DNA from 3 places in the Streptomyces sp. NPDC006261 genome. Region 3 is predicted to be linked to each of the others. Evidence: riboswitches for the same ligand, from Rfam matches in the RefSeq annotation. Region 3 holds a riboswitch; each other region holds the start of a gene.
The links. A riboswitch is a leader RNA that binds a small molecule or an ion and turns the genes downstream of it on or off. The one in region 3 is predicted to bind thiamine pyrophosphate.
Positions count from the first base shown of each region.

Region 1: it holds a riboswitch for thiamine pyrophosphate, as region 3 does, so the genes downstream of both, thiC (phosphomethylpyrimidine synthase ThiC) here and thiO (glycine oxidase ThiO) in region 3, are expected to answer to the same signal.
Region 2: it holds a riboswitch for thiamine pyrophosphate, as region 3 does, so the genes downstream of both, ABZ154_RS03850 (thiamine ABC transporter substrate-binding protein) here and thiO (glycine oxidase ThiO) in region 3, are expected to answer to the same signal.

Region 1 covers NZ_JBEXSI010000019.1:88,315-98,386, reverse strand. The annotation lists gene ABZ154_RS14910 (YibE/F family protein) at 1-1,160, opposite strand, end outside; TPP riboswitch at 1,231-1,364, shown strand; gene thiC (phosphomethylpyrimidine synthase ThiC) at 1,357-3,174, shown strand; gene ABZ154_RS14900 (DUF805 domain-containing protein) at 3,481-3,837, shown strand; gene ABZ154_RS14895 (hypothetical protein) at 3,946-4,767, opposite strand; gene ABZ154_RS14890 (metallophosphoesterase) at 4,949-6,112, opposite strand; gene ABZ154_RS14885 (LacI family DNA-binding transcriptional regulator) at 6,287-7,399, opposite strand; gene hisC (histidinol-phosphate transaminase) at 7,791-8,870, shown strand; gene ABZ154_RS14875 (cytochrome ubiquinol oxidase subunit I) at 9,146-10,072, shown strand, end outside.
Region 2 covers NZ_JBEXSI010000004.1:114,757-124,828, forward strand. The annotation lists gene ABZ154_RS03810 (helix-turn-helix domain-containing protein) at 1-48, shown strand, start outside; gene ABZ154_RS03815 (M23 family metallopeptidase) at 1-775, opposite strand, end outside; gene rpsB (30S ribosomal protein S2) at 1,053-1,994, shown strand; gene tsf (translation elongation factor Ts) at 2,094-2,930, shown strand; gene pyrH (UMP kinase) at 3,092-3,865, shown strand; gene frr (ribosome recycling factor) at 3,982-4,539, shown strand; gene ABZ154_RS03840 (phosphatidate cytidylyltransferase) at 4,539-5,624, shown strand; gene rlmN (23S rRNA (adenine(2503)-C(2))-methyltransferase RlmN) at 5,736-6,842, shown strand; TPP riboswitch at 6,906-7,022, shown strand; gene ABZ154_RS03850 (thiamine ABC transporter substrate-binding protein) at 7,105-8,205, shown strand; gene ABZ154_RS03855 (iron ABC transporter permease) at 8,259-9,872, shown strand; gene ABZ154_RS03860 (ABC transporter ATP-binding protein) at 9,878-10,072, shown strand, end outside.
Region 3 covers NZ_JBEXSI010000041.1:16,166-26,237, forward strand. The annotation lists gene ABZ154_RS24635 (hypothetical protein) at 1-741, opposite strand, end outside; gene metF (methylenetetrahydrofolate reductase [NAD(P)H]) at 790-1,707, opposite strand; gene thiE (thiamine phosphate synthase) at 1,829-2,479, opposite strand; gene ABZ154_RS24650 (Rv2175c family DNA-binding protein) at 2,562-2,927, opposite strand; gene ABZ154_RS24655 (FAD-dependent oxidoreductase) at 3,022-4,266, opposite strand; gene ABZ154_RS24660 (hypothetical protein) at 4,296-4,637, opposite strand; TPP riboswitch at 4,690-4,802, shown strand; gene thiO (glycine oxidase ThiO) at 4,800-6,008, shown strand; gene thiS (sulfur carrier protein ThiS) at 6,005-6,226, shown strand; gene ABZ154_RS24675 (thiazole synthase) at 6,229-7,023, shown strand; gene pknB (Stk1 family PASTA domain-containing Ser/Thr kinase) at 7,157-9,079, shown strand; gene ABZ154_RS24685 (deoxyribonuclease IV) at 9,108-9,995, shown strand; gene ABZ154_RS24690 (sulfite oxidase-like oxidoreductase) at 9,959-10,072, opposite strand, start outside.

The DNA of each region.
Region 1 (10,072 bases), on a different contig from region 3:
ACCGTCCCCACGCTGCTCTGGGCGATGGAGAAGAGCAGCAGCAACGGCAGCGCCGCGCCCGCGTACGCCAGCACCAGGGTGTTCACGACCGAGGCGATGTGGTCCCGTCCGATGCGGATACCTGCCCGGTACAGCCCGCGCCAACCCATCCGCGGGTCCGCCTGGTGCAGCTCCCAGACGGCGGAGGTCTGGGTGACCGTCACATCGTCGAGCACCCCGAGCGATCCGATGATGACACCGGCCAGCAGGAGACCACTCATGTCGATGTCCGGATAAAGACCGTGGATCAGCCCGGTGTTGTCGTCGGTGTTGCCGCTCAGGTCCGCCCAGCCGATGAACAGGGAGCCGAGGAGCCCGATCAGTAGCAGCGAGATCAGCGTGCCGACGACCGCGACAGACGTACGGGCCGTCACCCCGTGGCACATGTAGAGCGCCGCCAGCATGATGGCACTGGCGCCGATCACCGCCACCACCAGCGGATTCGAACCCTGCAGGATCGCCGGCAGGATGAACAGGGTCAGTACGGCGAACGAGACGGCCAGCGCCACCAGCGCCATCACCCCGCGCAGCCGGCCCACCGCGATCACCGCCAGCGCGAAGATCGCGGCCAGCAGCGTCATCGGGATCTTCCGGTTCACATCGGTGACGCTGTACTGGAGGTCGCGGGGCGCGTCGGGGGCGTACGCCACGACCACGCCCTGGCCCTCGCGCAGTTGGCGGGGCGCGTCCGGCTGGACCACCTCGACGAACTTACGGCCCTTGTCGTCGCCGCTGGTCACCTCGACGGTGGCCTTCGCACACTCCCCCTCCTGCTCGGCGACTGCCTCGCGGCCGGAGGGCGTCGAGGTGTCACCGGTGGGGGGGACCTGCGCGGCGTTGACGTCGGCGCAGTCGACCTTGACGACCTGGACGACCTTGCCGTCCTGGGTCTGCCGGTCGAAACCGACGCCGGTGCGCTCGTGGTCGGGAACGCCACCGGGCCAGAACGCGATCAGGCCGACGACGACCGCCGTGGCGAACGGGATCACCACGGCGGCGATGACCTTGCGCAGGTGTTTGGAGACGGGGGCGGCGGGTCCGTGGCTGTGCGTGTGGCCGTGGGAGTGGCCCTGGGGCGGCTGAGGCGGCTGGGGCGCGGGGTCGCTTTGGGGGGAGGTCACGGGGCGATCATCGCAAGAACAGGAGGGCCCTCTGGTCAGCTCGCCGGAAAGGACGCTAGCGTGGAGGCACCTTTGCACACGCGGGAGCTCGGAGCACCGGGCTGAGAGGGCGCTGACCGCCGTACATCCGTACGGGGCACGCTGCGCCGACCGCCGAACCTGTTACCGGGTAATGCCGGCGTAGGGAGTAGGTCTCATGACCACAGCGGACGCACGCACGCCTGCCTCGAAACAGAACGACGGAACGCCGGACGGCACGACGCCGGTCGGGGCGCCGAACGACGAGGCCGGAAAGTCCATCGGCTGGCACAAGGGGTACGTCCAGGGCTCACGCCAGGACCTCCGGGTGCCGGTCCGGCAGGTGCATCTCACCAACGGCAAGGACGTGACGCTGTACGACACGTCGGGGCCGTACACCGATCCCGGAATCGACACCGATGTCCGCCGGGGCCTCGCGCCCCTGCGGGAAAACTGGATCATCGCGCGCGGCGACACCGAGGAGTACGCGGGTCGCCCGGTCCGTCCCGAGGACGACGGGCTCAAGCACACCTCGCCGCGCGGCGGGCTGCGTAACCTCGACGCCGTCTTCCCCGGCCGCCCGCGCCAGCCGCGCCGCAGCCGCGACGGACGACCCGTCACCCAGCTCGCGTACGCCCGGCGCGGGGAGATCACCCCGGAGATGGAGTACGTCGCGATACGGGAGAACGTCGAGGCCGAGGTCGTCCGCGAGGAGATCGCGGCGGGCCGGGCCGTGTTGCCGGCCAACGTCAACCATCCCGAGATCGAGCCGATGATCATCGGCAAGCGGTTCCTGGTGAAGGTCAACGCCAACATCGGCAACTCGGCCGTCACCTCCTCCATCGAGGAGGAGGTGGACAAGATGACCTGGGCGACCAAGTGGGGCGCCGACACGGTCATGGACCTGTCCACCGGCCGCAACATCCACACGACCCGCGAGTGGGTGCTGCGTAACTCCCCCGTGCCCATCGGCACCGTCCCGCTCTACCAGGCCCTGGAGAAGGTCGACGGCCGGGCCGAGGAGCTGACCTGGGAGATCTACAAGGACACGGTCATCGAGCAGGCCGAGCAGGGCGTGGACTACATGACGGTTCACGCCGGAGTGCGCCTGCCGTACGTCCCGCTGACGGCCCGCCGAAAGACCGGCATCGTCTCGCGCGGCGGCTCGATCATGGCGGCGTGGTGCCTGGCGCACCACAAGGAGTCGTTCCTCTACGAACACTTCGAGGAGCTCTGCGAGATCCTCGCGACGTACGACGTCACCTACTCGCTCGGTGACGGGCTGCGCCCCGGTTCGATCGCGGACGCCAACGACGAGGCGCAGTTCGCCGAGCTGCGCACGCTGGGCGAACTGAACACCATCGCCAAGCGGTTCGGCGTCCAGACGATGATCGAGGGCCCCGGGCACGTCCCGATGCACAAGATCAAGGAGAACATCGACCTCCAGCAGGAGATCTGCGAGGAGGCGCCGTTCTACACGCTCGGCCCACTCACCACGGACGTCGCGCCCGCCTACGACCACATCACCTCGGGCATCGGCGCCGCGATGATCGCCTGGTGGGGCACCGCGATGCTCTGTTACGTCACGCCCAAGGAGCACCTGGGGCTGCCCAACCGGGACGACGTGAAGACGGGCGTGATCACTTACAAGATCGCTGCCCACGCGGCCGACCTCGCCAAGGGGCACCCAGGCGCGCAGGAGTGGGACGACGCGCTCTCCGACGCGCGGTTCGAATTCCGGTGGGAGGACCAGTTCAACCTGGCCCTCGACCCGGACACGGCCCGGGAGTTCCACGACGAGACGCTGCCCGCCGAGCCGGCGAAGACGGCGCACTTCTGTTCCATGTGCGGGCCGAAGTTCTGCTCGATGAAGATCTCCCAGGACATCCGCCGGCAGCACGGCGGTTCGCAGGAGGAGATCGAGGAGGGCATGGCCGAGAAGTCGAAGGAGTTTGCGGCGGCCGGCAACCGGGTCTACCTGCCCATCGCCGACTAGAACGCCCCCTTCACCACCCGCCCCCGGCACCGGATCGCGGTGCCGGGGGCGGTCTCTGTGCAGGTGCGGGCTCGGTGACGTGACGCCAGCGCCCGTACCTTATGCGCGCCTTGTGCCCTTCAGGAGCATTGGGCCTGGTAGGTCCCGTTGTCAGGCGACAGTATGGACACAGTCGTGTGGCAGGTGGATGTACGTTTCGCGGTTGCGTCAACTGGGCTTGACCTGTTCCTTATCTGTGGCTTACTTTCCGGCTTGCTTGGCTGAAATTTGGCGGCCCTCGCACGGGGGCCCGGGGAGGGAATCACAGTGAACTGGTACGTCGACGTACTCAAGAACTACGCAGGCTTCAGCGGTCGCGCGCGCCGCAAGGAGTACTGGATGTTCGCGCTCTTCAACTTCGTCATCGGCCTCGTCCTTTCGGTCGTCGGTGGTGCGATCGGTACGCAGGTGCCGTACTACATCTACCTCCTCGCGGTCTTCATCCCGTCGCTCGCGGTCGGTGTGCGCCGCCTGCACGACACCAGCCGCTCCGGCTGGTGGCTCCTGATCGCGCTGATCCCGCTGGTCGGCTTCATCATCCTGATCGTCTTCCTCGCCTCCGAGGGCAAGCAGGAGCCGAACCAGTACGGCACCAACCCGAAGCTCGCCCCGCAGTTGGGCTGATCCACCGCTCCGGCAGAGCCGGAGCACCGCACAGGCCGGGCGCGGCACTCGCCGCCCCGGCCTGTGGCGTTTCCGGAACCGGCGTGCCCTGTGCGGAACCCTCGGGCCCTACTCCGGCCGGTGGTCCGGGCCGCCGAAGTCCGGGCTGGTGAAGTCGGGGCTCGTGAACGTAGGCCGGGGCCCGGCCGACGGGCCGTCCTCAGGGCCGGAGAAGTCCGGCCGGCTGTAGCCGACCTTCGGGATGCGGTTGGGCGAGCGGTGCGGGGTCCGTGCGGCGGGGCCCGCGCTCGGGTCGGCCAGGGCGTCCCGCAGGAACGGCAGGATTCCGCGCTCCAGCAGGGCGTGACGCCAGGCTTCCCTGGCCCGGGCGACCTCCTCCGGCAGCTCGTCCTCCTCGTCCTCGGCGGCCCGCGAGGTGGACCCGTTGCGCAGGGCGGTGACGAGCAGCCCCACGGCGGCGACCAGGATGGCGGCGGCGGCGACGGCCGCGAAGATCCACCCGGCCGCGATCATGGTGGTACCGAAGGCGACCGACGGGCTCACCGCCCTCAGCAGATAGCCGACGAGCAGAAAGATGGCGGCGGCGGTGCCCGCCAGGATCGGCGTCAGGACCGTGAGGACCGCTCCTATGCCGGCGCCCGGACCGGCCGCCGATGAGGTGTCCGCGTACTGCTCGCCCTCCGGGACGGTGGCGCTCGCCGTGCGCAGCTCGGCACGGGCCTTCACGTAGTGCTCGTACTCGGTGGCCGCTGCCGCGGTGATCAGTGCGGTGGCGTTGAGCGCCATCGTGCGCAGCTGTTCGGTGTTGAGCCGGTCACCGACGCCTTCCAGGTCCGGGCGTTCATGGGCGTGCCGCAGCGCGTCGCCCAGGATCCGGGCGTACTCGGGACGGTCCTCGGCCTGCAGGTGCGGAGCGCTTGTCATCTGCATCCCCCGATGCTCCGTCGGGCCCGGCAGCCCGCGTTGACCGGGCGATCGGGCGGAAACGGAGGAGAGCCTGCTACTGATGAGCCGATGGTAGAGCGCTCACGGCACGGGGTGACAGGGTGTTTCCGGAAATAGGCCCGATGATCGGTGCGGTCCGATCCAGAAGCGTCTTTCCCGCCGAAGGTCAGTCATGCAGGGGAAGTTGGACGACCAGTAGCTTTCCGGCCATGGTCACTCCGCCGTCCATGGCGATGGCGAGCCCGTCGGCGTAGACGTGCGGGCCGTTCACCACCGGCCCCGAACCGTTCTCGCCGTCCTCCGTGCCGACCTCGCCGAGGAGGTACGGAATGGGGCTGTGACCATGGACGACGCGCTGTCCGCCGTACGTCGTCAGGAGCTCGCGCACCGCTTCGGCGCCGCCCTCGTCGCGGAAGGCGAAGCGCTTGGTGAGCTTGCGGAAGAGGTCCCAGCACTCGTCGGCGTCGTTGCGCGTGAGAATGGCCGTGATGGTGTCGTTGACGTCCTCGATGGTGGAGCCGTAATCGAGGTAGGCCGTCGTGTCGGAGTGCATCAGCAGATGCCCGTCCTCCTCGACGACCGCGTCGAGCCGGGACATCCACTGCAGGTGTACGTCCTGGAGGCGGTCCATGTCGCTCCTCTGGCCGCCGTTGAGCAGCCAGGCGGCCTGGAAGGTGGCGGTGCCCGCACCGGAGTTGACGGGAGTGTCGGAGAACCGCTTGGCGCCGATGAGAAGGAGCTCGTGATTGCCCATCAGGGCCTTGCAGTAACCGCCCGCGGCGGCCGCCTCCGCGGAGAGCCGCATGACGAGGTCGATGACCCCGATGCCGTCGGGTCCGCGGTCGGTGAAGTCGCCCAGGAACCAGAGCCGGGCGTTGCCCGCGGCCCAGTTGCCGTCGGCGTCGATGAGGTCCTGGGCGGCGAGGGCGGCCACCAGCTCGTCCAGGTAGCCGTGGACGTCGCCGACGACGAAGAGCGGGCCGCGCCCCTCCACGGTGACGGGGCGGGGTTCGGGGACGGCCTGAACCTGGACGGTGTCGCCGCGGTTGATGACGGGCAGGTCGCGCTCGGTGGGGGTGTACCCCTCCGGGGGCTCGTCGCCGACGTTCGCGTTGCCGGGGTGCGGCAGGTGGGGCGGCGCCGGCGCGTGCAGGGGCGTGGAGGCGTGCGGTACCGGGGCGGGCGGCGCCGGCGCGTGCGGGAGCACGGGCGGGTGCGGCGCCGCACCGGGCGTCTGCGGTGGTACGGGTGTCTGCGCGTACGGCGGAACTCTGAAGTCACGCAACGTCGCCGTCCGCACCACGGGTTCCTGACCGGCCCCCTGAGTCATCGACCCCTCCACCACCGTCGCGCCGCCGTACACCTGACGGGCCCTGCCTGGTAGAGGTGGTCCGCGGTGTCGTGCGCCCATCATAGGAATGCGGATCGATCTGTGTGACGCACCAGGGGTGGTGAATCCGGGCGCACGTACGATTCACCGGCCGATTGGTCCGAAAAGAGACGATCAGTCCCTGCTCGGGGAGCGTGGCGCGCTGACCGTGGTGCGCGGCGGACGGCGTTGCGAGGAGGTCCGGACGATGAGCTCCGTCGGTATCACCTGTTCCACCGGCCCGTCGTGCTCCACGCCTTCGATGGCGTCGATGAGGAGTTGGACGACGGCCGTGCCGATGCGTCGGGGCTTCAGCGAGAGCGTCGTGATGGGCGGCTCGGTGGCCGCGTACACGGTGGACTCGCTGCAGCAGACCAGCAGCAGGTCCTCGGGGACCCGCAGGCCGTAGCGGCGGGCGGCCGCGAGGAGATCGGTCCCGTTGGGGTCGAAGAGCCCGTAGACCGCGTCGGGGCGGTCCGGGCGGGCGAGCAGGCGGTCGGCGGCGACCGCGCCCGCGCAGGGGTCGTGCGCCGGGTAGGACTCGTAGACGGGATCCTGGCCGACCCGCTCGCACCAGTGGAGATAGGCGGTGGTGGAGAGCCGGGTGTACGTGTCGGTGGTGGTGCCGGTCAGCAGGCCGATGCGGCGGGCTCCGGCGGCGGCGAGATGGTCGAGGAGGTCGAGCACGGCGGCCCGGTGGTCGTTGTCGACCCAGGCGGTGACGGGGAGTGTCCCGGCCGGGCGACCGTCCGAGACGACGGGCAGCCCCTGGCGGACGAGTTCGGTGACGACCGGATCCTGGTCGGAGGGGTCGATGACGACGGTCCCGTCGAGCGCGACGTTCGACCAGACGTCGTGCCGGGAGGTGGCGGGGAGGATGACGAGGGCGTAGCCCCGGGCGAGCGCCGCCGAGGTCGCGGCTCTCGCCATCTCCGCGAAGTACGCGAATTCGGTGAAGGTGAAAGGTTCATCCCCGTACGTGGTCACGGTCAGGCCGATCAGCCCCGACTTGCCCGTACGGAGGGTTCGGGCCGCTGCGGAGGGGCGGTAGCCCAAGCGCTCTGCGACCTCGCGGACATGGCTGCGGGTGGCGTCCGGGAGCCTGCCCTTGCCGTTGAGCGCGTCGGAGACGGTCGTGATCGAGACTCCGGCCGCAGCGGCTACGTCGCGGATCCCCGCCCGTCCTGGCCGGCCGCTGCGCCGGGGGGTCTCCGTCCGGCTCACCTGGTGCTTCCCTGCTGCTGTCATGGCGAGCCGATAGTAGGGCTCCCGGGGGCGGTCGGTCCGGTCGCATATGCACCCATCGGCAGGCACGTTTCTGCATGATCGTTGAGTGTCAAATGCCTCGCAAAGAGAGGCTGTTGCTGGTCTGGGCTTCAGCGTGTCAGGTGCTGATGGCCGCCGGCCTGCTGAATGGCCGATGTCTCGAAGAGGTCTCAACTCACCACTTCGAGGGACGCGCGCCACGGCGTGAGACACCGGCGCGCGCCAGAACCGGAAACGCTCCCCCCTGCGAGGCCCCACCGTGCGGACCATTCCTGGCACTGCGGGAGATTCCGCGCCCGGGCCATTCGCAGCGGCGCCCAATCCTCATAAGGTGAGCAGTATTGATGTGTACGACGGTCGAGGAGGACCTGCGGTGAGCGAGACGAGCCCCAAGCTGCGTGCCGAGCTGGACGGCGTTCCTGCCTATGTGCCGGGCAAGCCTGCGGCGGCCGGCGGACCGGTCGCGTACAAGCTGTCCTCCAACGAGAACCCCTACCCGCCGCTGCCGGGCGTCCTGGAGTCGGCGCTCGCCGCGGCGGGCAGCTTCAACCGCTACCCGGACATGGCGTGCACCGGGCTGATGAACGAGCTGTCCGAACGGTTCGGTGTGCCGCTCTCGCACCTCGCCACCGGCACCGGATCGGTCGGGGTGGCCCAGCAGCTGCTCCAGGCCACCTCGGGTCCGGGGGACGAGGTCATCTACGCCTGGCGGTCCTTCGAGGCCTACCCGATCATCACGCAGGTGAGCGGCGCGACCTCGGTGAGGGTTCCGCTGACCACGGGTGAGGTGCACGACCTCGACGCGATGGCCGCGGCGATCACCGACCGGACCCGGCTGATCTTCGTCTGCAACCCCAACAACCCCACCGGGACCGTGGTGCGCCGGGCCGAGCTGGAGCGGTTCCTGGACCGGGTGCCGAGCGATGTGCTGGTGGTGCTCGACGAGGCGTACAAGGAGTTCATCCGCGACGCCGACGTGCCCGACGGCATCGAGATCTACCGGGACCGGCCCAATGTGGCGGTTCTGCGGACCTTCTCGAAGGCGTACGGCCTCGCGGGGCTGCGGGTCGGGTTCGCCGTCGCCCACGAGCCGGTGGCCGCGGCGCTGCGCAAGACCGCCGTCCCCTTCGGCGTCAGCCAGCTCGCCCAGGATGCGGCGGTCGCCTCGCTGCGCGCCGAGGACGAGCTGCTCGGCCGGGTGGGCTCGCTGGTCTCCGAGCGGAGCCGGGTGAGCGAGGAGCTGGTGCGGCAGGGCTGGACCGTTCCGGAGTCGCACGCCAACTTCGTCTGGTTGCGGCTGGGCGAGCGGACCCTCGACTTCGCCGCCGCCTGTGAGCGGGCCGGTGTGGTGGTGCGACCGTTCAAGGGCGAGGGCGTGCGGGTCTCGATCGGGGAGAGCGAGGGCAACGACCTCTTTCTGAAGGCGGCGGAGGCGTTCCGCTCGGAGCTGTAGCAACCCGGCGCCTCGGCGCCTTAACGGCCGGTGGCCCCGGACCTCGATCGACGAGGTCCGGGGCCTTCTGCGCTCCGGCCGGAGGCACCTCCGGCCGGAAAGGGGTACCCCCGGCGAACGGCTCGAAAGTGTGTGCGCCATAATTGCTTGTGAATGTGAACGCGTTCACAAGCGTGCCCCGTTTGGTCCCGTGATCAGTGGGATTAAAGGGGCGGAGTGCCCGGTGTGGCCACGGCGACGTGGTGTCACCACGGCGACGTAAGGAGAAAGACGACGTGGACCTCGCTCTGGCGCCGGAGACCCTGGCGCGCTGGCAGTTCGGCATCACCACCGTCTACCACTTCCTCTTCGTTCCGCTGACGATCTCGCTCGCCGCGCTCACCGCCGGCCTGCAGACCGCCTGGGTGCGGACGAACAACGAGAAGTACCTCAGGGCGACCAAGTTCTGGGGCAAGCTGTTCCTGATCAACATCGCCATGGGCGTCGTGACGGGCATCGTCCAGGAGTTCCAGTTCGGTATGAACTGGTCGGACTACTCGCGCTTCGTCGGCGATGTCTTCGGCGCTCCGCTCGCCTTCGAGGCGCTGATCGCCTTCTTCTTCGAGTCCACCTTCATCGGACTGTGGATCTTCGGCTGGGACCGGCTGCCCAAGAAAATCCACCTCGCCTGCATGTGGATGGTCTCGCTCGGCACGATCCTCTCCGCCTACTTCATCCTGGCGGCCAACTCCTGGATGCAGCACCCGGTCGGCTACCGCATCAACGAGGAGCGCGGCCGCGCCGAGCTCACCGACTTCTGGAAGGTGCTCACCCAGGACACCGCGGTGACCCAGTTCTTCCACACCATCACGGCGGCCTTCCTGGTCGGCGGGGCCTTCATGGTCGGGATCGCCGCCTTCCACCTGGCGCGCAAGAAGCACATCCCGGTGATGCGGACCTCGCTGCGTCTGGGGCTCGTCACGGTCGTCATCGCCGGACTGCTCACCGCCGTCAGCGGCGACTCGCTGGCCAAGGTGATGTTCCGCCAGCAGCCGATGAAGATGGCCGCCGCCGAGGCTCTGTGGGACGGGCAGAGGGGCGCGCCGTTCTCGATCTTCGCGTACGGGGATGTCAGCGAGGGCCACAACTCCGTCGAGATCTCGCTCCCCGGAGTGCTCTCCTTCCTCGCCGACAACGACCCGAACTCCTACGTCCCCGGTATC
Region 2 (10,072 bases), on a different contig from region 3:
ATCGCGGACACCGCCGTCGCGATGATCCTGCGCGGCGTACGAGGCTGAGCGCGGCGGCCCCCGTCGCTCCACCCGGTTCCGGCATCCCGAACACGGGCAGCAGCCGTGACGGCCCGCGCCGCAGGAGTGCGCGCGGCAGCAGCGAGAGCGGGTCCAGGTAGGCGTCGCCCCGCCGCAGCCCCCAGTGCAGGCAGCCCGCGGCGCAGTGGAACGGTCCCGCCTCCAGCACCCCGACCGGCTGCCCCGCGACGACCTCGTCGCCCTTGTCCACCAGCGCCCGTACCGGCTCGTACGTCGTGCGCAGCGGGGGCGCTCCGCTCCCGGCCAGCTCGACGACGAGCGACCCGCGCCCGGCCACCCGCCCCGCGAACGAGACCCGGCCCGTGGCGGCGGCCAGGACCGCGTCACCCGGCCGGGCCGCCAGATCGACGCCGCGGTGGCCGGGCCCGTACGGGGTGGCGGGCGGCTCCCACCCCCGTACCACCGCGGGGCGGCCGGCCAGCGGCCAGACCGGGCCACCGTCCAGCTCCGCGAACGTCCCGTCGCCCGCCCCCGCCCCTGCCTCCGCGTCCTCGTCCGGCCCGGCTGCCGACGGGGGCGCCTCCGCGCCCGGTGCCGTCGCCGGCGGCGCCTCCCCGGTCCGGGCGGCGGGCAGGAACCGGGCACCGGCCGAGGTCACCGGCGCCGCCGCCAGCAGGACCGCGATCAGCAGGAACATCGGCGCACGCCAGCGGCGGGGGCCGGGTGGGCGGGGCGGCAGGGTCAGGAATCGCATGGACCAACGCTCTCCCGGAGGGCCGGATTCCGGGGATCACGGACCGCTCCTGTGGAGTACTCGCCGGTTGTGGATATCGCCGTCACCCGGCACCCGGCGGGTCCCGTACACTTCTTGTGGCGATCCGGGTCACCGGGTCGACTTCGCACGCCCCGCCACCTCCCTCTTCCGAGATGGTGGCCGCGCCCCTCGGTCCCTCGTGGCACGGCGCGTCGGGGCGTCAGGCGCGAACGCAAACCTGCGATCGCGATAACCGAGCACCTCAAGGAGTACGGCCATGGCCGTCGTCACGATGCGGGAGCTGCTGGAAAGCGGCGTCCACTTCGGTCACCAGACCCGTCGCTGGAACCCGAAGATGAAGCGCTTCATCTTCACCGAGCGCAACGGCATCTACATCATCGACCTGCTCCAGTCGCTGTCGTACATCGACCGCGCCTACGAGTTCGTCAAGGAGACCGTCGCCCACGGCGGCTCCATCATGTTCGTGGGTACGAAGAAGCAGGCCCAGGAGGCCATCGCCGAGCAGGCGACGCGCGTCGGCATGCCGTACGTCAACCAGCGTTGGCTCGGTGGCATGCTCACCAACTTCTCCACCGTCTACAAGCGCCTTCAGCGTCTGAAGGAGCTCGAGCTCATCGACTTCGAGGACGTGGCCGCCTCCGGCCTCACCAAGAAGGAGCTCCTGGTCCTCTCGCGTGAGAAGGCCAAGCTGGAGAAGACCCTCGGTGGTATCCGCGAGATGCAGAAGGTGCCCAGCGCCGTCTGGATCGTCGACACCAAGAAGGAGCACATCGCCGTCGGTGAGGCGCGCAAGCTCCACATCCCGGTCGTCGCGATCCTCGACACCAACTGCGACCCCGACGAGGTCGACTACAAGATTCCGGGCAACGACGACGCGATCCGCTCCGTCACCCTGCTCACCCGCGTGATCGCCGACGCCGTCGCCGAGGGCCTCATCGCCCGCTCCGGTGCCGCCACCGGTGACTCGAAGCCGGGCGAGAAGGCCGCCGGCGAGCCCCTCGCCGAGTGGGAGCGCGACCTGCTCGAGGGCGACAAGAAGGACGAGACCGCGGCTGCCGCCGAGGTCCAGTCCTCCGCCGAGACCGAGAAGGTCGCCGACGCCGAGAAGCCTGCCGAGGCCGTCGCCGAAGCCGAGGCCGCTGTCGAGGCTCCGGCCGCCGACGCCCCGGCCGCCGACGCGGACGCCGAGCAGGCCTGACACCCGTCACGGCTACTGACGGCGGGGGTCGGCGCCACAAGCGCCGCCCCCGCCGTTCACCCGTAGATCTTTCAGACTTCGAAAGAGACATACAGACTCATGGCGAACTACACCGCCGCTGACGTCAAGAAGCTCCGCGAGCTCACCGGCGCCGGCATGATGGACTGCAAGAAGGCGCTCGACGAGGCCGACGGCAGCGTCGACAAGGCCGTCGAGGCGCTCCGTATCAAGGGCCAGAAGGGCGTCGCCAAGCGCGAGGGCCGCTCGGCCGAGAACGGCGCCGTCGTCTCCCTCATCTCCGAGGACAAGACGTCCGGCGTCCTCCTCGAGCTGAAGTGCGAGACGGACTTCGTCGCCAAGGGCGACAAGTTCCAGGCCGTCGCCAACGCGCTGGCCGCCCACGTCGCCGCCACGTCCCCGGCCGATACCGCCGCGCTCCTCGCCTCCGAGATCGAGCCCGGCAAGACCGTCCAGGCGTACGTGGACGAGGCCAACGCCAACCTCGGCGAGAAGATCGTCCTGGACCGCTTCGCGCAGTTCACCGGCGCCTTCGTCTCCGTGTACATGCACCGCACCATGCCCGACCTGCCCCCGCAGATCGGTGTCCTGGTCGAGCTGGACAAGGCCGACGCCGAGCTGGCCAAGGGCATCGCGCAGCACATCGCCGCCTTCGCCCCGAAGTACCTCTCCCGCGAGGACGTTCCGGCCGAGCTCGTCGAGGCCGAGCGTCGCGTCGCCGAGGAGACCACGCGCGCCGAGGGCAAGCCCGAGGCCGCACTCCCGAAGATCGTCGAGGGTCGCGTCAACGGCTTCTTCAAGGAGGCCACGCTTCTCGGCCAGCCCTACGCGCTGGACGCCAAGAAGTCCGTCCAGAAGATCCTGGACGAGGCCGGTGTCACCCTGAAGCGCTTCTCGCGCATCAAGGTCGGCATCTGAGTCCGTCCGGGCGAACAGCGCCGGACCCGATAGGGTCTGGTGCAGTCGACGGCCGCACTCACGCCGGACGACCGCAGATCTGACGAGGAGGCCATTGCCGCTGTAGGGACACCAGACCCACCGGCAATGGCCTTCTTCGTATGTGCACGAGGAGAATTTCCATGGACAAGGGCGCGGACGCCATTCAGGCCGACGACAAGCGCGACGACACGTTTTCCGGGCGCTTCATGCTGAAGCTCTCCGGCGAGGCCTTCGCCGGTGGCGGCGGCCTCGGCGTCGACCCCGACGTCGTGCACACCATCGCCCGCGAGATCGCCGCCGTCGTACGCGACGGCGCGGAGATCGCGGTGGTCATCGGGGGAGGCAACTTCTTCCGCGGTGCCGAGCTCCAGCAGCGCGGCATGGACCGGGCCCGGTCCGACTACATGGGCATGCTCGGCACCGTCATGAACTGCCTGGCGCTCCAGGACTTCCTGGAGAAGGAGGGAATCGACTCGCGCGTCCAGACCGCCATCACCATGGGCCAGGTCGCCGAGCCGTACATTCCCCTGCGGGCCGTACGGCACCTGGAGAAGGGGCGCGTCGTCATCTTCGGCGCCGGCATGGGCATGCCGTACTTCTCCACCGACACCACCGCCGCCCAGCGCGCCCTGGAGATTGACGCCGAGGCGCTGCTCATGGGGAAGAACGGTGTGGACGGGGTCTACGACTCCGACCCGAAGACCAATCCCGACGCGGTGAAGTTCGACGCGTTGGAGTACGGCGAGGTGATCTCGCGCGATCTGAAGGTCGCCGACGCCACCGCCATCACACTCTGCCGTGACAACAAGCTCCCGATCCTCGTCTTCGAGCTGACCGCCGAGGGCAATATCGCCCGCGCGGTCAAGGGTGAGAAGATCGGCACGCTCGTCAGCGACGAGAGCACCCGGGCCTGACGGCCCCCCAGGATGGACAACGGCCTGCCGGTCGGACACCGTGCAGGTGAGGACGCGACGCAGGACCCGCAGGGCCCGTCGGTGACGGGCCCGCTCAAGACACGCAGGAGCACGTGGTGATCGAAGAAATCCTCCTCGAGGCCGAGGAGAAGATGGAGAAGGCCGTTGTCGTCGCGAAAGAGGACTTCGCCGCGATCCGTACCGGCCGCGCGCACCCGGCGATGTTCAACAAGATCGTCGCCGACTACTACGGCGCGCTGACCCCGATCAACCAGCTGGCCTCGTTCTCGGTTCCCGAGCCGCGGATGGCCGTCGTGACGCCGTTCGACAAGACCGCGCTGCGCAACATCGAGCAGGCGATCCGCGACTCCGACCTCGGCGTCAACCCGAGCAACGACGGCAATATCATCCGGGTGACCTTCCCTGAGCTCACCCAGGACCGCCGCAAGGAGTACATCAAGGTCGCCAAGACCAAGGCCGAGGACTCCAAGATCTCGATCCGCTCCATCCGCCGCAAGGCCAAGGAAGCGCTCGACAAGCTCGTCAAGGACAAGGAGTCCGGCGAGGACGAGGTGCGCCGCGCCGAGAAGGAGCTCGACGACACCACCGCGAAGTACGTCGCGCAGGTGGACGAGCTGCTCAAGCACAAGGAAGCCGAGCTGCTCGAAGTCTGATGAACGACTCTTCCTGGGGTGCACCGCAGGGAGCCGGTTACCGGGGTGCCCCCGAGATGGGGGTCGCTCCGGCGGGTCCCGCCTACGATGCGCATGAACCCCAGCAGACTCGGCCCATGCCCAACGTGCCGGACGTCCCCGACGCAGGTAGAGACGCACAGAGCCGCGCCAGCCGGGACGGGGACGCCGCGCACGTCGGCGGCCCCCTGTTCCGTGACGAGATGCCGCAGGAGCCCATGTCCACCCCGCTGCCGTCCCCGCCGCAGAAGAAGCGTGCGGGGCGTGATCTGCGCGCCGCCATAGGGGTCGGCGTGGGGCTCGGCGCCGTCATCGTCGCCTCGCTGTTCGTCGTGAAGGCCGTCTTCGTCGGCGTGATCGCCCTCGCCGTCGTCGTCGGCCTCTGGGAGCTCACCTCCCGCCTCCAGGAGCAGAAGGGCATCAAGGCGCCCCTGCTCCCGCTGGCCGTCGGCGGGGCCGCGATGGTCGTCGCCGGCTACGCACGCGGCGCGGAGGGCGCCTGGGTCGCCATGGCCCTGACCGCCCTGGCGGTGCTGGTCTGGCGGATGACCGAGCCGCCCGAGGGGTACCTCACGGACGTCACGGCGGGTGTCTTCGCCGCGTTCTACGTCCCCTTCCTGGCCACCTTCGTCGCCCTGCTGCTGACGGCGGACGACGGACCGTGGCGAGTTCTCACCTTCCTCGTCCTCACCGTCGTCAGCGACACCGGGGCGTACGCGGTCGGCTGGCGCTTCGGCACCCACAAACTGGCCCCCCGCATCAGCCCCGGCAAGACCCGCGAGGGCCTGCTCGGCGCCGTCTCCTTCGCGATGGTCGCCGGCGCGCTGTGCATGGAGTTCCTGATCGAGGGTGGCGCCTGGTGGCAGGGTCTGCTGCTAGGTCTCGCGGTCGCCGTCAGCGCCACCCTCGGTGACCTGGGCGAGTCCATGATCAAGCGGGACCTCGGAATCAAGGACATGGGCACCCTGCTCCCCGGCCACGGCGGCATCATGGACCGGCTGGACTCGCTGCTGCCGACCGCGCCGGTGGTGTGGCTGCTGCTCGTGCTGTTCGTCGGCTCCGGCTGAGGGTCCGCGCAGCCTCGCGCACCACGTCCCACCTGCACGTTCTACGAGTGAGGGTCCGTCGTCCACAGGGCGGCGGGCCCTCACCCGTCTGTCTGCGACACTGGATGAACCATGCCTAAGCCCGGAGAACTCACTTTCGTCGCGCCCCGCGGAGCCAAGAAGCCGCCGCGGCACCTCGCCGACCTCACGCCCGCCGAGCGCAAGGAAGCGGTCGCCGCGACCGGCGAGAGGCCGTTCCGCGCCCAGCAGCTCTCGCAGCACTACTTCGCGCGGTACGCGCATGACCCGGAGCAGTGGACCAACATCCCCGCCAGGTCCCGGGAGAAGCTCGCCGAGGCGCTGTTCCCGGACCTGATGTCCGTGGTCCGTCACATCAGCTGCGACGACGACACCACCCGTAAGACGCTGTGGAAGCTGCACGACGGGACGCTCGTCGAGTCCGTCCTGATGCGCTACCCCGAGCGCGTCACGATGTGCATCTCGTCCCAGGCCGGCTGTGGGATGAACTGCCCGTTCTGCGCCACCGGGCAGGCCGGCCTCGACCGCAACCTGTCGACCGCCGAGATCGTGCACCAGATCGTCGACGGCATGCGCGCCCTGCGCGACGGGGAGGTGCCCGGCGGGCCGGCCCGGCTCTCCAACATCGTCTTCATGGGCATGGGCGAGCCGCTCGCCAACTACAACCGTGTCGTCGGAGCGATCCGCCGGCTCACCGACCCCGAGCCGGACGGCCTCGGCCTCTCCCAGCGCGGGATCACCGTCTCCACGGTCGGGCTCGTCCCGGCGATGCTGCGCTTCTCCGACGAGGGCTTCAAATGCCGCCTCGCCGTCTCGCTGCACGCCCCGGACGACGAGCTGCGCGACACCCTCGTCCCCGTCAACACTCGGTGGAACGTACGCGAGGTGCTGGATGCCGCCTGGGAGTACGCGGAGAAGTCCGGCCGCCGGATCTCCATCGAGTACGCCCTGATCCGGGACATCAACGACCAGGCCTGGCGCGGTGACCTGCTGGGCCGGCTGCTGAAGGGCAAGCGGGTGCACGTCAACCTGATCCCGCTGAACCCCACACCCGGCTCCAAGTGGACCGCCTCGCGCCCCGAGGACGAGAAGGCGTTCGTGGAGGCCATCGCGGCCCACGGCGTGCCGGTCACCGTCCGGGACACCCGCGGCCAGGAGATCGACGGGGCCTGCGGGCAGCTGGCGGCCTCCGAGCGCTGAGAGCAGGTGGCCCTATGGGCTCGGCCGAAAACCGCCGGTGTAGCCTGGGCCGAAATCAACTTCATATTCCGACAGGGGAGCGCCACAGCGCTGAGAGTGCGGCACCAAGGACAGGTTGGCCGCAGACCCTCTGAACCTCGCCCGGGTCATTCCGGGTAGGAAGTTCGGACCTTACTCAAGCTGTTGCGCCCTGCCCGCTTCCGGTACGACCCGGCGGCGGGCGGGGCCGCGTCTCTTCCTGGTCACCTCCAGGAGGAATCACATGAACACCACCAAGAAGTACGCCTCGACCGCGCTCGCCGCGGCGTTCGGCGTCACCGTCCTCGCGGGCTGCGGAGGCTCCGACGACAGCTCTGCCGGGTCGGGCGCGTCGAAGGGCAGCGGCTCCAAGACGGTCACCCTGGTCACCCACGACTCCTTCAACGCCTCGGAAGACGTGCTGAAGCAGTTCACCAAGGAGAGCGGCTACACCGTCGAGCTGCTCAAGAGCGGCGACGCCGGTGCCGCCCTCAACCAGGAGATCCTGACCAAGGGCTCCCCGCGAGGTGACGTCTTCTTCGGCGTCGACAACACCCTGCTCTCCCGTGCCCTCGACCACGGCCTCTTCACCGCGTACGAGGCCAAGGGCCTGGACCGGGTCGCCGACGGCACCGAGCAGGACGACAAGCACCGCGTCACGCCTGTCGACACCGGTGACATCTGCGTCAACTACGACAAGAAGTACTTCGCCGACAAGAAGCTCGCGCCGCCGCAGACCTTCGAGGACCTGCTGAAGCCCGCGTACAAGAACCTCCTCGTCACCGAGAACGCGGCGAACTCCTCGCCCGGCCTCGGCTTCCTCCTCGGCACCATCGCCACCCAGGGCGAGGACGGCTACGAGGCGTACTGGAAGAAGCTGAAGGCCAACGGCGTCAAGGTCGTCGACGGCTGGGAGCAGGCGTACAACGAGGAGTTCTCGGGCTCCGCGGGCGGAAAGAAGGCCAAGGCGGACCGGCCGCTCGTCGTCAGTTACGCCTCCAGCCCGCCCGTCGAGGTCCTCTACGCCGACCCGCAGCCCGAGGAGGCCCCCACCGGCGTCTCCACCGGGACCTGCTTCCGGCAGACCGAGTACGCCGGGCTGCTGAACGGTGCGAAGAACGAGGCGGGCGGCAAGGCGCTGCTGGACTTCCTGATCAGCAAGACGTTCCAGGAGGACGTGCCGCTGAACATGTTCGTGAACCCGGTCGTGACGGACGCGAAGCTGCCGGGCGTCTTCACCGAGTTCGGCGAGAGCGTCGACAAGCCGGCCACGGTGGCCCCGGAGGAGATCGCCGCCAACCGTGAGCAGTGGGTCCAGGCGTGGCACTCGCTCGTCGTGAAGTAGCCGGTACCACCGGCGGAGGCGGGCGGCGCGGAGCGGCGGTGCGGCTCGGCCTGATGGCGGTGCCCGTAGCGTTCTTCGCCGTCTTCTTCGCCTACCCCGTCTCCGCGATCGTCGGCCGCGGGCTGAAGACGGACGGCTCCTGGCAGTTCGGGCGGATCGGCGACGTGCTGACCCGCCCGGACATCCTGGACGTCCTCTGGTTCACCACCTGGCAGGCCCTCGCCTCGACCGCGTTCACCCTGCTGATCGCTCTGCCCGGCGCATACGTCCTCGCCCGCTTCGACTTCCCCGGAAAGCAGGTGCTGCGCGCGGTCGTCACCGTGCCGTTCGTGCTGCCCACGGTCGTCGTCGGCACCGCGTTCCTGGCGCTGCTCGGGCGCGGCGGCTTCCTCGACGAGCTGTGGGGCGTGCGGCTCGACACCACCGTCTGGGCGATCCTGCTCGCGCACGTCTTCTTCAACTACGCGGTGGTCGTCCGGACGGTCGGCGGCCTCTGGTCGCAGCTCGACCCGCGCCAGGAGGAGGCCGCCCGGGTGCTCGGCGCCGGACGGTTCGCCGCCTGGCGCCGGGTGACGCTGCCCGCGCTCGGCCCGGCGGTGGCCGCCGCCGCACTGATGGTCTTCCTGTTCACTTTCACCTCGTTCGGTGTCGTGCAGATCCTCGGTGGCCCCGCGTACTCCACCCTGGAGGTGGAGGTCTACCGGCAGACCGCCCAGCTGCTCGACCTGCCGACGGCCGCCGTCCTGACCATGGTGCAGTTCGTGGCGGTCGGCGCGATCCTCGCCCTGCACGCCGTGACCGTACGCCGCCGGGAACGGGCGCTGAAGCTGGTGGACCCGGCGCAGACCTCCCGCCGGCCGCGCGGCGCCGGACAGTGGGCGCTGCTCGGCGGGGTGCTGCTCACCGCACTGGTGCTGATCCTGCTGCCCCTCGGCGTGCTCGTGGAGCGGTCGTTCGACGGGCCGGAGGGGTACGGCCTCGGTTACTACGAGGCCCTTCAGTCGGCCGGAGGCAGTGGCTCCACCTTCCTCGTACCGCCGCTGGAGGCGGTCGGCAACTCCCTCCAGTACGCGTTCGTCGCGACCCTCATCGCCCTCGTCGTCGGCGGTCTCGCGGCGGCGGCCCTGACCCGGCGGGCGGGGCGGCTCGTACGCGGCTTCGACGCGCTGCTGATGCTGCCGCTCGGGGTCTCCGCCGTCACCGTCGGTTTCGGCTTCCTCATCACCCTCGACAAGCCGCCGCTCGACCTGCGCACCTCCTGGATCCTGGTCCCGCTGGCCCAGGCGCTGGTGGGCGTCCCCTTCGTCGTACGGACCATGCTCCCCGTGCTCCGCGCGGTGGACGACCGGCTGCGCGAGGCCGCCGCCGTGCTCGGGGCCTCCCCGTTGCGGGCCTGGCGCGAGGTCGATCTGCCGCTGGTGCGGCGGGCCGTGCTGGTCGCGGCGGGCTTCGCGTTCGCCGTGTCGCTCGGGGAGTTCGGCGCCACCGTCTTCATCGCCCGGCCCGACAACCCGACCCTGCCGGTCGCGGTCGCCCGGCTGCTGGGCCGGTCCGGGGAGCTCAACTACGGGCAGGCGATGGCCCTCAGCACGATCCTGATGCTCGTGTGCGCGGTGTCGCTGCTGCTCCTCGAACGCATCCGTACCGACCGATCCGGGGAGTTCTGAACGCCATGCTGAGCTTGCAGGCAGCCACCGTACGGTTCGGGAAGCGGGCCGCCCTCGACGCCGTGGACCTGGAGGTCGCCGACCACCGGATCGTCTGCGTGCTCGGCCCCAGCGGCAGCGGGAAGTCCACCCTGCTCCGGGCCGTCGCGGGGCTCCAGCCCATGGACGGCGGCCGGGTGCTGCTGGCCGGCCAGGACCAG
Region 3 (10,072 bases):
GCCGTCGCCGCTGCCGTAGGCGTCGTAACCGCCGTAGGGGGCCGTCCCGTTGGTGGTGCCGATGTACGGGTCGGAGTAGGCCGCGTAGCTCTGCCGGCCGGTCCCGTAGTCGTAGGGGCCCGTGTAGGCGTCCTGGGCCTGCTGCTGCTCGTAGCCGGAGTAGGGCTCGTACGCGGCGAACTGCGGCTGGGCCGCGGGATCCGTCTCGTACGGGTACTGGTCCTGGCTCGCCTGGCCGGGGGTGTTCGCCGCGTATCCGGAGTCGCTGTACACGCCGTACTGGCCGGTGTCGTCGGGCAGCGGCTGCGGTTCGTACACCGAGGCGGGGGCCTCGGACGTGGTGGCCGGAGCCCCGGCGTCGTGGCCGAAGGAGTCGAAGCCCCGTTCGGCCGCGAGGTCCGAGACCTCCAGGTCGGAGACCTCCAGCGTGGGCTCCGTGACGGCCGCGCGCTCACCGCCGCCCCGGCGACGGCGGCTCTCGCCCGGGCTGCCGCCTATGGCCCAGCCGGTGGAGAAGCCGCGCCGGAAGGAGAGCGTCACATAGGTCTGGCCGGTGGCGAAGGCGAGGGTGCCGACGACGATGACCGGGACGGAGGCGAGCAGGACCCCCACGACCACACCGAGGAAGCCGCCGAAGGCGAGGAGCCTCCAGCGCAGCCGCGCCTTGTACTGCAGCAGCACCTCACCCAGCAGCCACAGTGCCACCAAGCCGAATGCGATGTAGAGGACCGTCCAGCCCACGCCCGCCCCCTCCTGCGGCCGCAGCCGCTCGGGGGCGGGTACGGCCGGTCACGACTGCTTGTGCAGTCCGAGATTCTCGTAGATCTCGAGCGTTGCCGTCGAGTTGTTGAGCGTGATGAAGTGCAGCCCGGGCACACCCTCGGACAGCAGTTTCGCGCAGAACTCCGTTGCGAACTCGATACCGATGGAGCGTACAGCGGCCGGATCGTCCTTGACCGCGAGGATGCGCTCTTTCAGCGGCTCAGGCACGGTCGCGTTGCTGAGCTGGGAGAATCTTTCCAGTTGTTTCACACTGGTGAGCGGCATGACCTCGGGAATCACCGGCGTCGCGCAACCGGCAGCGACCACCCGGTCACGCATCCGGAGGTAGTCCTCCGGGCGGAAGAACATCTGGGTGATCGCATAATCGGCCCCGGCCCGGCACTTGTCGACGAAATGACCGATGTCCGTCTCCCAGTCGGCGGAGCGCGGGTGCATCTCGGGGAACGCGGCCACGCCGACGCAGAAGTCGCCGGACTCCTTGATGAGGCGGACGAGGTCGGCCGCGTACTTCACGCCCTGCGGGTGCTCGACCCACTCCCCCATGGGGTCGCCGGGCGGGTCGCCGCGGACCGCGAGGATGTTCCTGATCCCGGCGTCGGCGTACTGGCCGATCATGTTGCGCAGCTCGGCGACCGAGTGGCTGACCGCGGTGAGGTGGGCGACCGGGGTGAGCGTGGAGTCCGCGGCGATCTGCTGGGTCGCCCGCACGGTCCCGGCCCGGGTGGAACCACCGGCCCCGTAGGTCACCGAGACGAAGCTAGGGCGCACCGACTCGATCCGGCGCAGCGCGTTCCAGAGGTTGCGCTCGCCCTTCTCCGTCTTGGGCGCCCAGAACTCGAAGGAGTACGAGGTTTTGCCGGTCGCGAGAAGGTCACGCACCGTGCGTGCGTGGTCCGTCCTGGTGGAAGCTGTCCCAAGGGCCATATGGCGAGGTTAACCAGGGGGTGGACACCTCCCCAACCAGAGCAGCCGAGATTGTCTCGTTTTGCCGGTTTGCCGTCCATCCCTTGGGACGACGGGACCCCGGAGGCCGCGTAAGAGCTGCTCAGAGCGCGTGTGCCCGGAGCCTCTTCGCCAGCTCGGCGGTGGCGGCCGCCGGGTCGTCCGCCGCGGTGATCGCCCGGACGACGACGATGCGGCGGGCGCCCGCCTCCAGCACCTCGTCCAGGTTCCCCGCGTCGATCCCGCCGATCGCGAACCAGGGGCGGTGCTGCTCCAGGGAGGCGGCGTACCGCACGAGGCCGAGGCCGGGGGCGTGGCGGCCGGGCTTGGTGGGGGTCGGCCAGCAGGGGCCGGTGCAGAAGTAGTCCACGCCGTCCTGCGCGACGGCGGCGTCGACCTCGGACTCGGCGTGCGTGGAGCGGCCGATCAGCCGGTCGGAGCCGATGATCGCGCGGGCGGCCGGCACGGGCAGGTCGCCCTGGCCCAGGTGCAGGACGTCGGCGCCGATGGCGTGGGCGACGTCGGCCCGGTCGTTGACGGCGAGGAGCTTGCCGTGGCGCCGGCAGGCGTCGGCGAGGACCGCGAGGTGCTCCAGCTCCTCGGCGGCCTCCATGCCCTTGTCCCGGAGCTGGACGATGTCGACCCCGCTGGAGAGCACGGCGTCCAGGAAGGCGGGAAGGTCGCCCTGCCGCTTACGGGCGTCCGTGCACAGATAGAGCCGGGCGTCGGACAGCTGCTCGCGAGGCGTGGGCATGGTGGAGTCCCCCCGTGGTCGTGGCGGGATACGGGGCCCGCGCGGCACGCGGGGCCCGTACGCCGCTTCCTGTCGTTCTCGGTCAGACGGCGAGCGCCTGGGCGCGGCGCTTCACCTCCGTACCGCGATTCTCGCTCAGCGCCTGCGCCGGGGTGCCGGGCAGGGTCGGGTCGGGAGTGAAGAGCCACTCCAGCATCTCTTCGTCGGAATAGCCGTCGTCCCTCAGGAGGGTCAGGGTGCCGGAGAGGCCCTTGACCACCTTGTCGCCGTCGATGAAGGCGGCGGGTACCTGAAGCGTCCGCTTCTCCCCACGGCGTACGGCGATGAGCTGGCCATCCCTGACCAGCTGCCGTACACGCGTCACCTCGACATCGAGCTTTTCCGCGATGTCGGGGAGGTGGAGCCAGGCGGGGACGAGAGCATCGGTCTTTGCGTCAATCTCGGTCACAAGGACAAGCGTGCCATCCCGGAGTGACAGCCGGTAGCCGGGCCGACCGTACGGGGGGCGCACGGACCGGCCGCCGTACGGTCGGCCCGGAAGCTCACAGGGCGGTGGACTTCAGCGGTACGGCGGGGTCGGCGACCCGCTCGGGGTCGAGCACGGCCCCGGACTCGATGAGCTTGCGGCCCTGGGCGAGATCGCGCGGGCGCCCCACCGCGAGGACGGCGACCAGGGCCCCGGCCTTCAGCCAGCACACCGACCAGGTGGGCTCCGCACCGTCGCCGCGCCAGACGAGGGTGTCGGCGTGGGCGTGGTGGCCGGCGTACTGCACGAAGCGGCCGAACTGCTCGGACCAGAAGTACGGGACGGGGTCGTGGACGGGAAGCGGCTCACCGCTTTCGGCGGCGAGGATCGCGGCGGCGGCGGTGCGCGGGCCCTGGAGGGCGTTGTCCCAGTGGTGGATCAGCAGCCGCTCACCGTAGCGGGCGGAGGGGAAGGAGGCGCAGTCCCCGACCGCGTACACATCGGGCAGGGAGGTGCGCAGCGCGCTGTCGGCGGTGATCGCGCCGTCCGGGCCGCGTTCGATCCCGGAGCCGGCGAGCCAGCCGGTGGCGGGGCGGGCGCCGATGCCGACCACCACGGCCCCGGCGGGCAGCGTCCGGCCGTCCGCGAGGATCACCGTGCCCTCCTCGACGCGCTCCACCCGGGCGTCGGTGAGGAGTTCGGCGCCACTTCGCGCGTACCAGTCCGCCATCGGGGCGGCGACTTCGGCGGGCAGGGTACCGGCCAGCGGGCGGGCGGCGGCCTCGACGACGGTGACCGCGCAGCCGGCGGCGCGGGCGGCGGTGGCGAACTCGGCGCCGATCCACCCGGCCCCGACGACGACCACGTCGTGTTGCCGCTCCAGGACGGGCCGCAGCCGGGCGGCGTCGTCCAGGGTGCGCAGCAGATGGACACCGGGGACGCCGTCGGTGCCGGGCAGGGCGACGGGCTCCGCGCCGGTCGCCAGCACGAGGACGTCGTAGGGAACGGGGCCGTCCGCCGTGTCCAGGACGTGGTCGGCGGCGCGCAGGGCGGTGACGTCGATGCCGAGGCGGAGGGTGATGTCCAGCGCCTCGAAGTCGACGTCGAAGGCTGAGTCCTCGGCCTTCCCCAGCAGCACCGCCTTGGAGAGCGGCGGCCGGTCGTAGGGCTGGTGGGGTTCGGCGCCGATCAGGGTGACGGGGCCGGTGAAGCCGGCTTCCCGCAGGGCTACGGCGGTCTGCACGCCCGCCATGCCCGCTCCGACGACCACGACGTTCCGTGTCCGCTGCCGCGCCGCGTGGTGTTCCGTCTGCTCGATCACATGCACCAGTCTATTCATCTGACTACATGTCAGGTAGCTACTTCCTCCACCACGCTCGTCCCGCTGCCCTCCTGGGACTCCCACTCCCAGCGCTCCTCCAGCCGCACCCGGCCGTCGGCGAGGTCGGTGACGGTGGACAGGCAGTGGCCGGACGAGGTCGTCCCGTCCTGCTTGAGCTGGACGTAGCGGAAGTCGAGCGCGTCCCCCTCACGGGTGCCGACGAGATGGCCGCGGACCACGTCACCGCCCGCGTACTCGGCCCAGATCCGGCCGTCCCGCTCGTGGTAGGTGAAGCGGGTACGGGTGCCGACCTGGCCCGGGGCCTGGTCGGCGACGGGCGAGAGGACGAGTCCGTCGAGTGAACGGGCCACGGTGGCTGCTCCCTTGCCGGGCGAGAGACGGGTGGGTTTAGGCTGGCCAAGGTAGAACACTCGCGGGAGCCCGGACGCACCGGGCTGAGAGGGAGGCTGGAGCGCCTCCGACCGTACGAACCTGATCCGGGTCATGCCGGCGAAGGGAGGGGCTGGACACCCATGCGCGTCTCAGGGAACACCTCCGGAATCCCGGAGGAGAGTTCAGGATCCGATGTCCTCGTCATCGGGGGCGGCATCATCGGCCTGGTCACCGCCTGGCGGGCGGCCCAGCGCGGGCTGACCGTCACCGTGGCCGATCCCGATCCGGGCGGCGGCGCCGCCCAGGTCGCGGCGGGCATGCTGGCCGCCGTCACCGAACTGCACTACGGCGAGGAGCTGCTGCTCGGCCTCAACCTCGCCTCCGCCGCCCGCTATCCGGAGTTCGTCGCGGAGCTGGAGGCGGCGAGCGGCCGGGAGACCGGCTTCCGCGCCTGCGGGACGCTGGCCGTCGCGCTGGACTCCGACGACCGGGCCCATCTGCGGGAGCTGCACGCCCTCCAGGAGCGTTCGGGCCTGGAGTCGGTCTGGCTGAGCGGCCGCGAGTGCCGCCGTCTGGAGCCGATGCTGGCGCCGGGCGTACGGGGCGGGCTGCGGGTCGACGGCGACCACCAGGTGGATCCGCGCAGGCTCGCCGCCGCGCTGCTGGCCGCCTGCGAGCGGGCCGGGGTGGTGTTCCGCAGGGCGGCCGCCGAGCGGCTCACCGTCAGCGGGGGCCGGGCGGCCGGAGCCGTGCTGGACGACGGTACGGGACTCGGGGCCGACCAGGTCGTCCTCGCGGCGGGCAGCCTCAGCGGGCGGCTCGCCGGGGTGCCGGAGGAGATCGTGCCGCCCGTCCGCCCGGTCAAGGGCCAGGTCCTGCGGCTCACCGTGCCCCGGGCGTACGCCCCCTTCCTCAGCCGGACCGTGCGCGCCGTCGTCCGGGGCGGCCACCTCTACCTCGTACCGCGCGCGAACGGCGAGCTGGTCGTCGGCGCCACCAGCGAGGAGATGGGCTGGGACACCACGGTCACCGCCGGCGGGGTCTACGAGCTGCTGCGCGACGCCCACGAACTGGTGCCCGGCATCACCGAGCTGCCGCTCACCGAGACCCGGGCCGGTCTGCGCCCCGCCTCCCCCGACAACGCCCCGCTGCTCGGCCCGACCGCCCTGCCCGGTCTCCTCCTCGCCACCGGCCACCACCGCAACGGCGTCCTGCTGACGCCCGTCACCGGCGACGCGATGGCCGAAGCGCTGGCCACCGGCGAACTGCCGGAGGTGGCCCGCCCCTTCACGCCGGGCCGGTTCGCGTCCGCCGTCGCGGCCCCCGTACCCCAGGAGCAGCCCGTATGAGCACGCTGAGCCCGCCCGTGTCGGTATCGGTCAACGGGGAGCCGCGCACCCTTGACGCCGGCACCGCGCTGGACCACCTCGTCGCCACCCTGACCACCGCACCCTCCGGGGTCGCCGCCGCCGTCAACGAGTGCGTCGTACCGCGCGGGCAGTGGGCCGCCACCACGCTCGGCGAGGGCGACCGCGTCGAGGTCCTGACCGCCGTCCAGGGAGGCTGACCGTGTCCGACGACGTCTTCACGCTGGGGCCCGGCACCTTCGGCTCCCGGCTGATCATGGGCACCGGCGGGGCGCCGAGCCTGGAGGTGCTGGAGCGGTCGCTGATCGCCTCCGGCACCGAACTGACCACCGTCGCCATGCGCCGGCTCGACCCGACCGTGCAGGGCTCCGTCCTCTCCGTGCTGGAGCGGCTCTCCATCCAGGTGCTGCCGAACACGGCGGGCTGCTTCACGGCCGGTGAGGCGGTGCTGACCGCCCGGCTGGCCCGGGAGGCGCTCGGGACCCAGTGGGTCAAGCTGGAGGTGGTGGCCGACGAGCGAACGCTGCTGCCCGACCCGATCGAGCTGCTGGACGCGGCCGAGATCCTGGTGGACGACGGGTTCACCGTGCTGCCGTACACCAACGACGACCCGGTCCTGGCCCGGAAGCTGGAGGACGTGGGGTGCGCGGCGATCATGCCGCTCGGCTCCCCCATCGGCTCCGGGCTCGGCATCCGCAACCCGCACAACTTCGAGCTGATCGTGGAGCGGGCCGGGGTGCCGGTGATCCTGGACGCGGGGGCCGGTACCGCGTCGGACGCGGCGCTGGCGATGGAGCTGGGGTGCGCGGCTGTGATGCTCGCCTCAGCGGTGACCCGGGCGCAGGAGCCGGAGCTGATGGCCGCCGCGATGCGGCACGCGGTGGACGGTGGCCGCCTCGCCTACCGGGCGGGCCGCATCCCGCGCCGCCACTTCGCCGAGGCCTCGTCGCCGGTGGACGGGCGGGCGGCGCTCGACCCGGAGCGTCCGGCGTTCTGAGGGGCCCCGCCTCCAGAGCACCCGCCGCAGGCCCGCCACCTGGGACGTGTCCCTGTCACGGATTGGTCATGGAACGGCCCCGGAAGTGCCCCGGCCCGTCCGGGGTGTCGGTGGCGGCTCGTAGACTCTCGGAGTGGACACGACCCTCCAGGACCCTCTCGTCGGGCAGCTGCTCGACGGCCGGTATCGTATTGAGGCGCGCATCGCCGTCGGCGGGATGGCCACGGTCTACCGGGCCGTGGACACCCGCCTGGACCGGGTGCTCGCCCTCAAGGTGATGCACCCGGCGCTCGCCGTCGACGCCGCCTTCGTCGAGCGGTTCATCCGCGAGGCCAAGTCGGTGGCCCGGCTGGCCCACCCCAACGTCGTCGCGGTCTTCGACCAGGGCGCCGAGGGCGCGTACGTCTACCTCGCGATGGAGTATGTGGCGGGCTGCACCCTGCGCGACGTCCTGCGCGAGCGCGGCGCCCTCCAGCCCCGGGCCGCGCTGGACATCCTGGAGCCGGTCCTCGCCGCGCTCGGCGCCGCGCACCGGGCGGGGTTCGTGCACCGTGACATGAAGCCGGAGAACGTCCTGATAGGGGACGACGGCCGGGTCAAGGTCGCCGACTTCGGCCTGGTCAGGGCGGTCGGCACGGCCACCGACACCACCGGTTCGCTGCTGGGCACGGTGTCGTATCTGGCGCCCGAGCAGATCGAGCACGGCACGGCCGACACCCGCAGCGACGTCTACGCCTGCGGGGTCGTGCTGTACGAGATGCTGACCGGCGCCAAGCCGCACACCGGGGAGAACGCCGCCCAGGTCATCTACCAGCACCTCAACACCGACGTCCCGGCCCCGTCCGCAGTCGTGCCGGGGCTCCCCGCCGCGCTGGACAGCCTGGTGGCGAGCGCGACCGCCCGCAATCCCGAGGTGCGACCGCACGACGCGGTCCTGCTGCTGGCCGAGGCCCGGGAGGCCCGCTCCGGGCTGACCGAGGCCGATCTGGACGCCGTACCGCCGCAGGCGCTGTCGGACACCCACGACGGAGCCCAGGACCGTACGAGCGTGATTCCGCGGGCCCTTCCGGTGGACGGCGGTGCCGTACACCGCACCAGCCGTCTGGAGACGCCTCCGCCGGTCGCACCGTCCCGGCGCGGAGGCGGCCGGCGCGGCCCGTTCGGCGGACCGCACCGCAGGCTGATCACGATCGTCGCCGCCGTGCTGCTCATCCTCTCCGTCGGTGCGGGCGTCTGGTACATCAACTCGGGACAGTTCACCCAGGTCCCCTCGCTGCTCGGCCAGACCCAGAAGGTGGCGGAGCAGCGGCTCGCGGACGAGGGGCTCGGCCTGAAGAGCGTGGAGCGGGTCTTCAGCGACACCGTCGAGCGGGGCTCGGTGGTCGGCAGCGACCCCGCCTCCGGCGACCGGATCCGGGGCAACGGCTCGGTGAAGCTCGTCGTCTCACGAGGGCCGGAGATCGTCCGGGTCCCCGATGTCGCGGGGTCCTCGCTCGCGGACGCCCGGCGCTCCCTGAAGAAGGTGGGCCTGGCCCCCGGCATGGTGACCAGGGAGTTCAGCGAGGACGTGGCGCGCGGTGACGTGATCCGTACGGACCCCCGCGCGGGCACCGACCGGAACCCGGACACGGCCGTGGCCCTTGTCGTCAGCAAGGGCAGCCCCGTCGACGTCCCCGACGTCACCGGCCTCTCGGTCGAGGACGCCACCGCGGAGCTGGCGGAGGAGGGGCTGAAGGTCGAGGTGGTGCCCGGCCGGGTCCACTCCTCCGAGGTCGACGGGGACATCGCCCAGCAGTCCCCCGGCGCGGGCACCGAGGCGGCGAGGGGGGACACGATCGAGCTGACCGTCTCCAAGGGCCCCCGGACGCTGGACGTCCCCGACGTCACCGGGCGGAACGTCGACGAGGCCAGGGCCACCCTGGAGGAGGCGGGCTTCGAGGTGAAGGTCGACCGGCCGTTCCTCTCCTTCAGCAACACCATCGCGAGCCAGTCCGTGGAGGGCGGCGAGCAGGCCCCCGAGGGCTCCACCATCACCATCAGGACCAAGGGGTTCTAGGACGACATGCGAAGGCCGGAAGCGATATATGCGTAACCCCGTAGGCGGACATGTCCCGGTGGCCGGCGGCCTCGCCAAGGTCGGCCTGGAGTACGCCCGTGAGCTGGCGGCCGAGGCGGTGCAGGTCTTCGTCGCCAACCCGCGCGGCTGGGCGACGCCCACCGGGAACCCGGCCCAGGACGAGCTGTTCCGCTCGGAGTGCGCGGCGGCGTCGATCCCGGCGTACGTCCACGCCCCGTATCTGATCAACTTCGGCTCGCACACCGAGGCGACCGTCGAGAAGTCCGTGGAGTCCCTGCGTCACTCGCTGCGGAGGGCCCGGGAGATCGGCGCGCTGGGCGTGGTGGTGCACACCGGCTCGGCGACGGGCGGGCGGCCCCGCTCCGAGGCACTGGCCCAGGTACGGGAGCACATGCGGCCGCTGCTGGACGAGCTGACCCACGACGACGACCCGCATCTGCTGCTGGAGTCCACCGCGGGCCAGGGCTCCTCGCTCTGTTCCCGTACGTGGGACTTCGGGCCGTACTTCGAGGCCCTGGACTCCCACCCCAAGCTGGGTATCTGCCTGGACACCTGCCACATCTACGCGGCGGGGCACGACCTGGCCGGCCCGTCGGGGATGCGGCAGACGCTGGACCTGCTGGTGGAGACGGTGGGTGAGGGCCGGCTGAAGCTGATCCACGCCAACGACTCCAAGGACGTCGTGGGCGCGCACAAGGACCGGCACGAGAACATCGGCGCCGGTCACATCGGTGCGGAGCCCTTCCGGGAGCTGTTCTCGCACCCGGCGACCGAGGGCGTACCGCTGGTCATCGAGACACCCGGCGGCAAGGAGGGGCACGCGGCGGACGTGGCCCGGCTGAAGAAGCTCCGGGGCCTTCAGAGCTCGGGGCCGTCCCCGGGCTCCTCCTGGTAGGAGTAGCGCTGCTCGCTCCAGGGGTCGCCGATGTTGTGGTAGCCCCGCTCCTCCCAGAACCCGCGCCGGTCGGTCGT